Linked DNA regions of Parafrankia irregularis. The protein of the gene in region 1 binds, or shares a complex with, the protein of each later gene. Links are inferred from orthologs where the notes say so. Each region holds a gene or a part of one and is shown on either strand. Other genes may lie near its edges.

Region 1 (6,552 bases):
GCGGGTGAGGTAGCCGGGGCCGCATCCGACATCGAGCAGGTCCTGCTCGGGTGCCAGGTACGGCTCAAGCACATCCCGGACGAACATCTCGAGCGAGACGCGGCTGCGGTGCGCCGCGCTGCCCAGGCCGTGACCGCGGAAGCTCAGGCCGTGGCCGTGGAAATAGTGCGGCGCCAGCCCCAGCAGCCGCAGCGCGAGGCCTGGCCGCCACGACGACGGGGTCAGAGCCAACAGCCCACGGACCCATCGCGCACCCAGAAAGGTGCGGCCTCCGGTCGCCGCAAGCACGAGCCAGCGGAGAAAGGACACGTGTGGGCACGCGAACACGCAACCGTCAGGGAGCCCGGGAGCCGCAGATCCTTCCGGACTGCCTGACCGCTGCGTCACAGGGTCCGACCCTTACAGGACGGAAACCCTAAGTCAACGAACGACTACAACGAGTTCGACTACTCCAGGTAGTCGCGCAGCTTCTGCGACCGCGAGGGGTGACGCAGCTTGGACAGCGTCTTGGACTCGATCTGCCGGATGCGCTCGCGGGTCACCCCGAACTCGCGACCCACCTCCTCCAGCGTCCGCGGGTGGCCGTCCGTCAGGCCGAACCGGAGCTGGATCACCTTCTTCTCCCGGTCGGAGAGAGTGTGCAGCACGGAGTCGAGCTGTTCCTGCAGGAGGATGAAGCTGGCCGCGTCCACCGGGACGACCGCGTCGCAGTCCTCGATGAAGTCGCCGAGGTGAGAGTCCTCCTCCTCACCGATCGGCGTCTCCAGCGAGACCGGCTCCTGGGAGACCTTCAGGATCTCCCGGACCTTGTCCGGCGTGAGGTCCATCTCCTTGGCGATCTCCTCCGGGCTCGGCTCCCGGCCGAGGTCCTGGAGGAGCTGCCGCTGGATGCGGATCAGCTTGTTGATCGTCTCGACCATGTGCACCGGGATACGGATCGTCCGGGCCTGGTCCGCGATGGCGCGGGTGATGGCCTGCCGGATCCACCAGGTGGCGTAGGTGGAGAACTTGTAGCCCTTGGTGTAGTCGAACTTCTCGACCGCCCGGATGAGACCGAGGTTGCCCTCCTGGATCAGGTCCAGGAAGAGCATGCCGCGCCCGACATAGCGCTTGGCGATCGAGACGACGAGCCGCAGGTTCGCCTCGACGAGCTTCCGCTTGGCGATCTGCCCGTCCCGCTCGATGGCCTCCAGGTCCCGGCGCATCTGCGGGGAGGTCTTCTTCGTCGCCACCGCGAGCTTCTCGGAGGCGAACAGACCCGCCTCGATCCGCTTGGCGAGGTCGACCTCCTCCTCCGCGGTGAGCAGCGGGACCTTGCCGATCTCCTTGAGGTACATCCGTACCGGGTCGGAGGTCGGGGCCTTGAGCGCGAGCTCCTCCTCCTCGCGACGCCGACGGGCCAGCAGATCCGCCTCGTCGGCGTTCTCGCCCCCGGCCTCGAGCACCTCGATGCCCTCGTCGTTGAGCACCTGCAGGACCGTCTCGGCCTGCTCAGGGGGCAACTCGGCCGCCTGGATCGCGACCGTGACGTCCTCAGTGGTGAGGAAACCGATCTCCTTGCCACGGGTGATGAGGTCCTTGACCTCGTCCACCTGGGCCTCGCGGGGTAGGACGGTAGGACTCATGGGCGGAATCTCGTCACTTCCTTCTCGGGATCGACCCAGGTTACGCGGCACCTACGCCCCGCTCCCGGAGTTGGAGCTTGTGCTGTTCCAAAGCAATCAGCTCGCCGAACGCACGGTTGAAGGCATCAGAGTCGGAGGTGGGGTTCAGCCGCTGCACCCGCGACTTGACTTCCCTGATCCGACGGGTCACATGCAGCTCCTGGACACGCGACATCTGATCGTCGACATAACGGTCGTCAACATCGTGGTCGCACAGCACCCCCTCCACCGCGAGCGCGAGAACGAACCGCCGCAGCTCCTCGTCGGGCGCCGCGGCGACCACCGCCGCGACCCAGCCCGACGGGTCCCCGGCCGCATACAGGCCCGCACAAACCCCACCGGCCGTGGCGATCAGTTCACGGACCGCACGGTGCACAGGAACAGTGAACAGCTCCGCGGCGAGGGTGTCGAACATCGGGCCGGCCAGCCCCGGGTGCTGCAGGGCGAGCTTGAGTGTCTCGCGCTCGACGATGGCGGTTGCCTCGTCGGGCGCGGGTTCGGACCCACGACGCGCCGAGGCGGCCGCCGCCGTGCCGTCCGCCCCGGAGCCCCCGCGTGCCCTGGTGCTCCCGTGCGCGCCTGAGCTGCCCGGCGCGCTCGAACTCCCCTGTACCCCCGAACTCCCCGGTGCCCCCGGACTCCCCTGTGCCCGGGAACGGTGCGCGGCTACCCGCTCGACCACGAACCTCTCGTCCAGGAAGCCGAGCCAACGGTCCAGGTTCACCGCGTACCGGTGCCGGATGCCGGCGTCCTTGAGCCGGTTGACCAGCGGGGCGGCCGCGTCGAGCGCCGCCAGCCGGCCTTCCGTGGTGTTGAGGTCGTAGCGGTCGATCGCACCGCGGATCGCGAACTCGAAGAGCGGCTGTCTGGCCGCCACGAGATCACGCACGGCCGCGTCCCCGCGCTGGGTCCACAGGTCGCACGGATCAAGACCGTCCGGCTGCACCGCGACGAAGGTCTGGGTGACGAACCGCTCCTCGAACTCGAAGGCCCGCAGCGCGGCGGCCTGACCGGCCTGGTCACCGTCGAAGGTGAAGATCACCTCGCCGGTACGGCTGTCCGAATCCATCAGGAGACGGCGGACGATGGCGACATGGTCGCTGCCGAACGACGTCCCACAGCTCGCGACCGCCGTCGTCACACCGGACAGGTGGCAGGCCATGACATCGGTGTACCCCTCGACGACGACCACCTGGTAGCGGCGCGCGATGTCGCGCCTGGCCAGGTCGGCGCCGTAGAGGAGCCTGGCCTTCTTGAACAGAGGCGTCTCGGCCGTGTTGAGGTACTTCGGCCCGGCGTCGGAACCCTCGGCGAGCCGCCGGCCACCGAAGCCGACGACCTCCCCACCGAGATCACGGATCGGCCACAGCAGCCGGTGATGGAAGCGGTCGATGAGGCCGCCACGACCACCGCGCTTGGCCAGCCCGCCCAGTTCCAGCTCCTCCGCGGTGAATCGGCGGGCGAGCAGGTGCCGGGTCAGCGCGTCCCATGACGCCGGGGCGTAACCAAGGCCGAACCGTTCGGCCGCCGACCGGTCGAAGCCCCGCGAAGCCAGGAACTCCCAGCCCGCGCGCGCATCCGGCGAGGAGTAGAGCTGCTCGACGTAGAACTCGGTGGCCAACCGGTGCGCGTCCAGCAGCCGCTGCCGCTGGCTCGTGACCGCCCGGCTGGTCGGCCCGCCACCCTCGTAGGTCAGGGTGATCCCGGCCCGGCGCGCGAGCCGCTCCACCGCCTCCGGGAAACTGAGACCGTCGATCTTGCGGACGAAGGCGTAGACGTCTCCACCCTCGTTACAGCCGAAACAGTGGAAGAAGCCGACCGATGGTCGCACGTTGAACGACGGCGACTTCTCGTCGTGGAAGGGGCACAGCCCGACGAGGCTGCCGCCACCGACCGGACGGAGCTGAACATGATCACCGACGATGTCCGCGATGGGTGACCGCTCCCGGACGAGAGCGATGTCGGCGTCGCGGATGCGTCCGGCCACCGAACCCTCCCTGATCACGTCCGGCGGGCCCGCCACCTACGGGCTCCGAGTTCACTGGATAGACGGCGCCCCCCGCCCTGGGGTTGCGCGAGTCGCGGGCCTCGATGTGTCCGGTCACCTCAGACGACGCTGCCGGCCGCCTGCCCGGCGGGACGGCGCTGCCGTCGAGCCGGCTAGGCCACCGATGGTGTCGGTGTCAACGGTCCTTTCGCGTGATGGTACTTGTCATCCGGCCGACAGTGTCGATCATGCCACGCGCTCGCCGGCGAGCGGCCGGGCAAGGGCCGGACGGCCCTAGCCACCCGGGTCACACGGCCCGGCTGGTGCCGCAGCGACGACGACCGGCACCGATCGGCACACCCCTGCAGAGTCCATGATGCGACACGGGCCACATCGGAAGCCACCGACGAACCACCCTCATCACTCCAGTGTCGCGCCACGACCCCATCCCATCCCAAACACAGTCGACAGCGATCACAGCGTACGTCGTTTTTCGCTGGTCACAGTGCCGTTGGTAGCTGTCGGCCCGTCAGTGCCCCGCAACGGCCGACATCGACCCCTCGCCGGCAACGCACCGGTGGCCCTCCGATCACACCCGGGGACACCAGCCGGGCCGTGGCGACACAGGAGCACAGGACAGCGCAGACGGGACAGGGCGGCGCAGACGGGACAGGACAGCACAGGCGGCACAATGCAGCACCTGGATGACGCAGGCAGGGCACCGCCGGGGCAACCCGGCGAGCCGGACGGCCACCGCACCCAACGACCGGACGACCACACTCCCCCGGAGGGGGCGCGACACGCCGAAGCGGACCTGTGGATCAGCACCGATTCGGGGGGCTACAGACGCTCACCGACGGTGACCTTCGGCCTGTTTTGCGAGTTCAGAGGCCCGTGCCAGCGGGTTCATACCACTCACTGACCACGAAGCTATGCGTATCAGGCCGATTCTCGTACCTACGTCGATCGCAACAACGATACTTTGGGCGCACCCCGTTCCCCCAACTCGGCCCGGAGGCCCGCCGTGGACAAGATCGTCAAGTACGGTGCGATCGCATTCCTTATCTTCTTCGTCGTCACCGCACCGGACAGTGCCGCGAGCATCATCGACCGGGTCATCGGTTGGCTTGAGGACATCGGGAACGGAGCGTCGGAGTTCGTTACAGACACAGCCCTGTGAACCCGCACCTGCCGGACCCGGCGTCTGCGAGACTTTGATCGTGCCGAGACTCCAGCTTCCCGACCCAGCGCTGCGGGACACCAAGTACCTGGCTTCCCAGGAGCGCCTGGTCATGATGGTGCGCCTGCACTGGGCGATCATGCTGCCGATCTTCGGGCAGACACTGGGCGCGGTACTGCTGGCCCTCGTCGCGAACATCCTCCTGGCCATGCAGGGCATCGACACCGGGCCCATCACCACGGTGCTGTGGTACTTCGCCCTCTTCATGATCCTCCGGATGCTCTGGAAGATCGCGGACTGGCACTTCGACCACCTGATGATCACAGACAAGCGTCTGCTGAAGGTGTCGGGGATCGTCTTCCGGAAGGTCCAGACGATGCCCCTGTCGAAGATCACCGACCTCACCTACAACCGGGACCCGCTCGGGCGGCTCCTGGGCTATGGCGAGTTCGTCGTCGAGTCCGCTGGTCAGGACCAGGCTCTCTCGAAGATCAGTTTCCTTCCGCGGCCGGACCGGCTCTATCTCACCCTGGTCGACATGACCTTCGGTGGTGGGCCGTCACCGGCCGGTGACGACTGAGCCGGCTGGGCCGACTGAGTCGACACCGGCGAAAGGTCAGCGCGGACGGCTGGAGCCGGCAGGGCTGACCTGGTACCGGTCCCTCCTGTCACACCCCCGCATCGCAACGCCCGCATCACAACCCCCGCTCGCGGCCCGTCGCATCACCATGTCCTGACGGAACCGGCCCCTCGTCTCAGCGCCGAGGGGCCGGTTCCGTGTGCAGCCAGGGTTCCGTGTGCAGCTGGCTCAGCGCAGCAGGCCGCGCGCGGCTTCCACGATGTGCGGCGTGGAGATGCCGGCGAAGTCCAGCAGCTCGTCAGGGGTGCCGGAGCCGGGCAGCTCGGTGACCGCCAGGTGCGCGAGCCGCAGGGACACGCTTCCGTCCCGCAGGACTCCCGCGAGCCCTTCCAGCACGGCGCCGCCGATACCGCCCTCGGTGTAGTGGTCCTCGACCACGACCAGCCGCCCGCCGGTCGCCCGCGCGGCCTCGGCGAGCGTGGCGGCGTCGACCGGCTTGATCGAGTACAGGTCGATCACCCGCGCCGCGACCCCCTCCGACGCGAGGACATCCGCCGCGGCCAGGCAGTGGTGCAGGGTGACGCCGGCACCGATCAGCGTCACGGTGTCGGCGTCCGAGCTGCGCAGGACCTTCGAACCACCGGGCACGAACTGCTCGTCCGGCCCATAGAGCACCGGGTAGGCACCACGGGTGGTCCGCAGGTAGCTGATGCCCGAGAGCCCGGCCATCACCTCCACCAGCTTCGCGGTGGACGTCGCGTCACTCGGGTAGAGGACGGTCGAGCCGCCGATCGCCCGCATCATCGCGAGGTCCTCCAGCGCCATCTGCGACGGCCCGTCGGGACCGATCTCCACGCCGGCGTGCGACCCGGAGAGACGGATGTCGGCCTGCGAAATGGCCGCCATCCGGATGAAGTCGTAGGCGCGGGAGAAGAACGCCGCGAACGTCGATGCGAACGGGACGTAGCCGCGCACCGAGAGGCCGACGGCCGCGGCGACCAGCTGCTGCTCCGCGATGAAGATCTCGAAGAAGCGGTCCGGGTGGACCTTGGTGAAGTCCTCGGAGTAGGTCGAGTTGCTGACCTCGGCGTCGAGGGCCACCACGTTCTTCCACGCGCCGACCGCGGCCAGTGCCTGCCCG
Region 2 (6,590 bases), on another replicon or contig:
TCTCGGCCTGACTTCGCCACCGGTGTCGCGGCTGCCCCCTCGCCGGGGGCGCCGCGGCACCGGTGACGGTCCATCCGCGGCGCCACGCCTTGTCGTCGGCGCCGCGTTTCTTTGCCGCTGCCACGTGTAGATCACTGTGGATCGGTGTCCGGTCGGCGTGTGCGCCCAGGAGGCGGAAGCGGCAGCGGGACACTTGAGGCGAACGGGATCGGCGTCCACTGGGCGTTCGGTCCGTCTGGTGACCTGGTGACCTGGTGATGTGGTGGCGGGGGCCAGCTGCGGAGGGCGAGATCGGACGTTAGGGCGATATAGCCCGAATGGGCCAGCCGGCGCAGTAGCCCGAAAGTCGGCTGAACTATTTTCCGTCCACAGGTTGGATCGGGCCGCTGGCCGTTGCGCGCTGCGGGTTCGCGTCAGGATCGCTGGGCCCTGTCCACAACCGGGCGGGGCACTATCCCGAGGTGGTCCCCAGATCTTCCGCAGTTACCAACAGGTTGTCCACAGGGTGCTGTGGACAACTTTTTGGAGCCTCCCTGTGTCTGCGCCTACTGTCGGACCCTCCACACTGGCTAGCTATCCCCTGGATCGGGATAGTCCGTACGGGCGGGGGATTAATGATCTTGAGGTGGTCGGGCGGACGGGCGAGTTGACAGGTCCCGCAGGCCAATCGAACATAGGTTCGATTTCGGTGGCTGGGGCGGGCCTGCGTCGGGTGGGCCCGCCGTCGACGGGCCGGGTTCGGGTGGGCCCAGGGCGGGGGGGTAGGGCGTGAGCGTCACCGATATCAATCGCGGGTCCGGAGCGCCGGTCGAGTTCGACCGGACCCCGCCGCACGATCTCCCGGCCGAGCAGAGCGTGCTCGGCGGGATGCTGCTCTCGAAGGACGCGATCGCCGACGTCGTCGAGGTGCTCACCGCGAACGACTTCTACCGGCCGGCACACGCGACCGTGTTCGAGACGATCGGTGATCTCTACGGGCGGGGTGAGCCGGCCGACGTCATCAGCGTCGCCGCCGAGCTCGGCCGGCAGAACCTGCTGGAGCGGGTCGGTGGGCCCGCCTACATGCACACGTTGATCTCCAGCGTCCCGACCGCGGCGAACGCCGGCTACTACGCCCGGATCGTCGCGGAGAAGGCCGTCCTGCGCCGGCTCGCCGAAGCCGGTACCCGCATCGTCCAGCTCGCCTTCGGCCCCGCACCCGACGTGAGCGAGGTCGTCGACCGGGCCCAGGCCGCCGTGTACGAGGTGACGGAGCGGCGGTCCAGTGATGACTACACCCCCCTCGGGGAGCTGCTCAACCCGGCGCTGGAGGAGATCGAGGCCATCCAGGGCCATGACGGGGCGCTCACCGGCGTCCCGACCGGCTTCACCGACCTCGACGAGCTCACCAACGGCCTGCACGGCGGCCAGCTCTGGATCGTCGCGGCCCGGCCCGCGGTCGGAAAGTCCACCCTGGGCCTGGACTTCGCCCGGGCCGCGTCCATCAAGAACGGGATGACATCGGTCATCTTCTCGCTGGAGATGAGCCGCATGGAGATCACCATGCGGCTGCTCTCCGCGGAGGCGCGGGTGTCGCTGCAGAACATCCGCACCGGTCGGCTCACGGACGACGACTGGGGCCGGCTCGCCCGGCGGATGGGCGAGGTCGCGGAGGCGCCGCTGTACATCGACGACAGCCCGAACCTCACGATGATGGAGATCCGGGCCAAGGCCCGGCGCCTCAAGCAGCGCAACGACCTGCGCCTGGTCATCCTCGACTACCTGCAGCTCATGTCGTCGCCGAAGAAGGTGGAGAGCCGCCAGCAGGAGGTCAGCGAGATCTCGCGGTCACTGAAGCTGCTGGCGAAGGAGCTGGAGGTTCCGGTCGTGGCGATCTCGCAGCTCAACCGTGCCTCCGAGCAGCGGGCCGACAAGCGCCCGCAGGTGTCCGACCTGCGTGAGTCCGGAAGCCTCGAGCAGGACGCCGACGCGGTCATCCTGCTGTACCGCGAGGACGCGGTGGAGAAGGAGTCCGCCCGCGCCGGCGAGGCCGACCTCATCATCGCCAAGCACCGTAACGGCCCCACCGGCACGGTGACGGTCGCGTTCCAGGGCCACTACTCGCGCTTCGTCGACATGGCCAACTGATCGCAGGTCGCGTCACGACCGCATCGCAGCGTCGGACCACGGGCAAACGTGCCACTGGTCGTGGCAGCCGGCCTGAAGTCCCCGGTCCTCGGTGACAGACTGGACGCCATGAGCGTTTCCGGTGTTCCCCCGCGCGACTCCGGGGTGGTCGAGGTCGCGAGGTTCGAAGTCAGGCCTGGCAGCGAGGACGACTTCGCGGCCGCCTATCGGCTTGTCCGCCACGAGCTGGTCAGCACCCCTGGATGCCGGTCCGTCCGGATGACGCGGGGTGTCGAGTCGCCGTCCCGGTTCGTGCTGCTCGTCGACTGGGACAGCCTGGAGGCACACACCGAGACGTTCCGCGGCTCCGACCGGTTCACCCGGTGGCGGGCGGCGCTGTCGCCGTTCTTCGCCGGTGACCCGTCGGTGGAACACGTCGTGGCGATCGCGGACCGCCCGGAGCCGGCCGCGCCGGGCTCGTCGGCCTAGCGCGCCCCGGGCCAGCCTGAACCGATGGCCACGTTCTTCGAGTACCTCGTCTTCGCTCCGCTCACCGCCGTCTTCTTCGGTTTCCTTCTGTGGCTGTTCGTCGCGATCGTGCTGCGCAGGGTGGTCGAGCGGGTGAGGTTCCGCCCGATCGTCTTCTTCGTGACCGGCTACGCCTTCATCGGTGTGCTGAGCGTCTACCAGCTGATCGGGTACGAGAACCACGACGTCGCGCCGCTGCTGGGCACCGTCGCCTCGTTGGTCCTCGTGGTGCTGATCAACCGGTGGTGGCGAGGCCGGCACGGGTCGAGAACGGTCGCGCGCTTCAACCGGGCGACGGGGCCACAGCCGGGTTCGCGACTGCTCGGAGGTCCAGTCGGGTACGGCACCGCCCAGCCGGGGGGTGCGCCCGGCGTTCCCGGAGCACCGGGAGCGCCCGGAGCACCCGGAACGCCGGGGGTGCCCGGAGCGCCGGGGGTGGCTGGCCCATATGGGCCGTACGGTCCGCCGGGGTACCCGCACTACCCGGGGAGCGGTCCGGGCGTCCCGGGGTATCAGGGGTATCCACCCCACTACCCGGGGTACCCGGGTAATGCGGGTCAGGTCGCCCACCCGGGCTACCCCGGAGCCGCGACGCCGGCCGGTGAGCCGTTCGTCCCGCCGCACGGCCGGCCTGATGAGCCGGGCTGGACGCCCGCCCCCCAGCCGCCGCCGGGCGCCGGCCGTCGGGCCGGCTACCCGCTCGCGGCACCGCCGCCGGAAGCAGGCACTGGTCTGCCCGGGACTCCCCCACCCGGTTCCGCGGAACCGGCCCGCGGTTCCGCGGAACCGGCGCCCGGGGACGCTGCCCATGGGAATCCGTCAACGCCAGGCCTGTTCCCCGAAGCCGACGTGCCGGTGCCGGAGACGCCGGTGCCGGATCCCGACCGGCCGGATCCGAACGCGCAAGCGGATATCGATCCGACCTGGCTGGAGTTCCTGGCCACCGAGTCCGGCGGCTCCGGTCTCGGCCCCGGTTCCGGTTTCGGCCCTGGCCCCGACTCCGCCTCGGGTTCCGGTCCCGGCCGGCCCAGCGGGCCCGACAGGCCACCGGGGCCGGGTGGGCCTGACCGACCTGGCCGCACCGGTCGGCGAGGCACGTCCGGGCCGCCCTCGGCGCCGAACGGACCGACGGGTCCGTCGGACATCGACGACATCGACGACATCGACGACACCGACGGGACCGACGACCCGGGTTCCGGCCCGGGCCGAGGCTGGACGCCCTGACCGGCACCGTGGCCGTCCCGACGACGTCCCGACGGATGCAAGGCGTAGCCTGAGCGGTGGCGAGCCTCCGGACCGGGGCGCGCCTGGAGTGTCTGCGGTCGGCTCGGGAACCTCGGTGTCGGCCCCGCTGTGCGGGCGATGCGGACGATGCGGATCGGTGCCCACCCGCCCGAGCCCAGGTCTGGCGTCCCGAGCACACCGTCCGTTCGTGCCCCGTAATTCCAGCCCAGAGGTCGAGATGCCCGCTCTGCGTTCCCGCACCACCACCCACGGCCGCAACATGGCCGGTGCCCGCGCTCTCTGGCGGGCCACCGGCATGACGGATGACGACTTCGGCAAGCCGATCGTCGCGATCGCGAACAGCTTCACGCAGTTCGTCCCGGGTCACGTCCACCTGCGTGACCTGGGGACGATCGTCGCGGACGCGGTGGTCGAGGCCGGTGCCGTGGCCAAGGAGTTCAACACCATCGCGGTGGACGACGGGATCGCGATGGGCCACGGCGGCATGCTGTACTCCCTGCCGTCCCGGGAGATCATCGCGGACAGCGTCGAGTACATGGTCAACGCGCACTGCGCCGACGCGCTGGTCTGCATCTCCAACTGTGACAAGATCACCCCGGGCATGCTGCTGGCCGCGCTGCGGCTGAACATCCCCACCGTGTTCGTGTCCGGCGGGGCGATGGAGTCGGGGCAGGCCGTCATCACCGGCGGGGTGGCCCGCTCCCGGCTGGACCTGATCGACGCGATGATCGCCGCGGTGAACCCGGCGGTGAGTGACGAGCAGCTCGACACCATCGAGCGTTCCGCCTGCCCGACCTGCGGTTCCTGTTCCGGGATGTTCACCGCGAACTCGATGAACTGCCTGACCGAGGCGCTGGGCCTGGCGCTGCCGGGCAACGGGTCGGCGCTGGCGACCTCCGCGGCGCGCCGCGGTCTGTTCGTCGAGGCCGGCCGTCTGGTCGTCGACCTGGCCCGGCGCTACTACGAGAAGGACGACGAGGCCGTCCTTCCGCGCTCGATCGCGACCGCGGCCGCGTTCCGCAACGCCTTCACGGTGGACGTCGCGATGGGCGGCTCCACGAACACGGTGCTGCACCTGCTCGCCGCCGCCGTCGAGGCCGGTGTCGACGTCACGCTCGACGACATCGACCAGATCTCCCGGTCGGTGGCCTGCCTGTGCAAGGTGGCGCCGAGCTCGACCGACTACTACATGGAGGACGTCCACCGGGCCGGCGGGATCCCGGCGATCCTCGGTGAGCTCGACCGCGGTGGGCTGCTCGACCCGAACGTGCACAGTGTGCACGCGGCGAGCCTGCGCGAGTTCCTCGACCGCTGGGACGTGCGCGGCGCGGATCCGTCCCCGGACGCGGTCGAGCTGTTCCACGCGGCGCCCGGCGGGGTGCGTACCGTCGAGCCGTTCAGCTCGACGAACCGGTGGGACACCCTCGACACCGATGCGGAGAAGGGCTGCATCCGCTCGGTGGCGCACGCCTACTCGGCCGACGGTGGTCTCGCTGTGCTCCGTGGCAACCTGGCGCCCGACGGCGCCGTGGTGAAGACCGCCGGCGTCCCCGAGAGCCAGTGGTCGTTCCGCGGTCCGGCTGTGGTGGTGGAAAGCCAGGAGGCCGCGGTCGACGCGATCCTGAACAAGGTCGTCAAGGCCGGCGATGTGATCATCGTCCGCTACGAGGGCCCCCGCGGCGGCCCGGGCATGCAGGAGATGCTCTACCCGACCGCGTTCCTCAAGGGCCGTGGGCTCGGCCCGCAGTGCGCTCTGATCACCGACGGCCGTTTCTCCGGCGGCAGCTCGGGCCTGTCGATCGGCCATGTCTCGCCGGAGGCGGCGCACGGCGGGCCGATCGCGCTGGTGCGTGACGGCGACATCGTCGAGATCGACATCCCGACCCGGCGGCTGGAGCTGCTGGTGCCGGAGGAGGAGCTCGCTGCGCGCCGGGCGGAGATCGAGGCCGGTGCCGGCTACCGCCCGGTGGGCCGGGAGCGCCAGGTGTCGGCCGCGCTGCGCGCGTACGCGGCGATGGCGACCTCGGCGTCGACCGGCGCCGCCCGCGACGTCCGGCTGATCACCGGCTGATCAGCGGCTGGGTCCTGACGACCGGCCTGGCGGCCGTCCCGGCTCAGGCCGGGACGGCCAGCGTCAGCGCGAAGTCGCCGTCCGGGTCGGTCCACTGCGCGCTGGTGCCGAGGCCGGCCGCCGCGAGTTCGGCCCGGATGCCTTCGAGCGTGAACTTGGCGCTGATCTCGGTGCGCATCTGCTCGTCCGCGCCGAAGCGGGTGACCAGGCCGAGGGCGCGCACGCTGACCTCCTGCTCGCGGACGCTGCGCAGCCGCATCTCGATCCAGGAGTTCTCCGGATCCCAGGCCGCGACGTGCGCGAAGCCGCGCAGGTCGAAGTCGGCGTCGAGCTCCCGGTTGATCACGGAGAGCACGTTGCGGTTGAAGGCTGCCGTCACACCGGCGCTGTCGTCGTACGCCGCGACCAGGCGGGCGGGGTCCTTGACGAGGTCGGTGCCGAGCAGCAGCGCGTCGCCGTCGTGGAACTGGTCTCGCAGGGCGCGCAGGAACGTGCCGCGGGTCTCGGGACGCAGGTTCCCGATCGTGCCGCCGAGGAAGGCGACGAGCCGCCGGTCGGCCGCCACGCCGCCCGCGCTCCCGCTGTCGCCGCTCGCGGAGCCGGGGAGGAAGGCCAGGTGGCGTTCGAAGTCGCCGACCAC

What was found.
Region 2: the proteins of dnaG (region 1) and dnaB are in contact, whole or in part, in a crystal structure (PDB 2R6A), measured with the Geobacillus stearothermophilus proteins. The link is inferred for Parafrankia irregularis from one-to-one orthologs. Residues at the interface, in WP_049624496.1 of Geobacillus stearothermophilus: Lys456, Leu457, Leu458, Pro459, Ala460, Asn463, Ala464, Leu467, Leu535, Leu536, Ile537, Ala538, Gln544, Glu545, Asp548, Tyr549, His552; in WP_033016901.1 of Geobacillus stearothermophilus: Ser13, Glu15, Ala16, Gln18, Glu91, Leu92, Asp94, Ala95, Val96, Pro97, Thr98, Ala99, Ala100, Asn101, Tyr104, Tyr105, Ile108.

What each region holds. Positions count from the first base shown.
Region 1 is NZ_FAOZ01000001.1:371,294-377,845, forward strand. The notes cover bases 1,159-4,067. They hold dnaG (DNA primase), read right to left. Parts: upstream 3,652-4,067; coding sequence 1,666-3,651; downstream 1,159-1,665. Other genes in these bases: AWX74_RS01550 (RNA polymerase sigma factor), read right to left, coding at 1,159-1,625. Outside these bases: AWX74_RS01545 (class I SAM-dependent methyltransferase), read right to left, coding at 1-231; more of AWX74_RS01550, read right to left, coding at 447-1,158; AWX74_RS39805 (hypothetical protein), read left to right, coding at 4,676-4,831; AWX74_RS01560 (PH domain-containing protein), read left to right, coding at 4,872-5,411; AWX74_RS01565 (transketolase), read right to left, coding at 5,640-6,552. UniProt on the Escherichia coli protein: RNA polymerase that catalyzes the synthesis of short RNA molecules used as primers for DNA polymerase during DNA replication.
Region 2 is NZ_FAOZ01000011.1:148,362-154,951, reverse strand. Bases 1-2,947 are described here. They hold dnaB (replicative DNA helicase), read left to right. Parts: upstream 1-768; coding sequence 769-2,127; downstream 2,128-2,947. Other genes in these bases: AWX74_RS40080 (hypothetical protein), read left to right, coding at 2,620-2,947; AWX74_RS18940 (antibiotic biosynthesis monooxygenase family protein), read left to right, coding at 2,236-2,595; rplI (50S ribosomal protein L9), read left to right, coding at 1-11. Also shown: more of AWX74_RS40080, read left to right, coding at 2,948-3,858; ilvD (dihydroxy-acid dehydratase), read left to right, coding at 4,097-5,950; egtD (L-histidine N(alpha)-methyltransferase), read right to left, coding at 5,994-6,590. UniProt on the Escherichia coli protein: The main replicative DNA helicase, it participates in initiation and elongation during chromosome replication. Travels ahead of the DNA replisome, separating dsDNA into templates for DNA synthesis.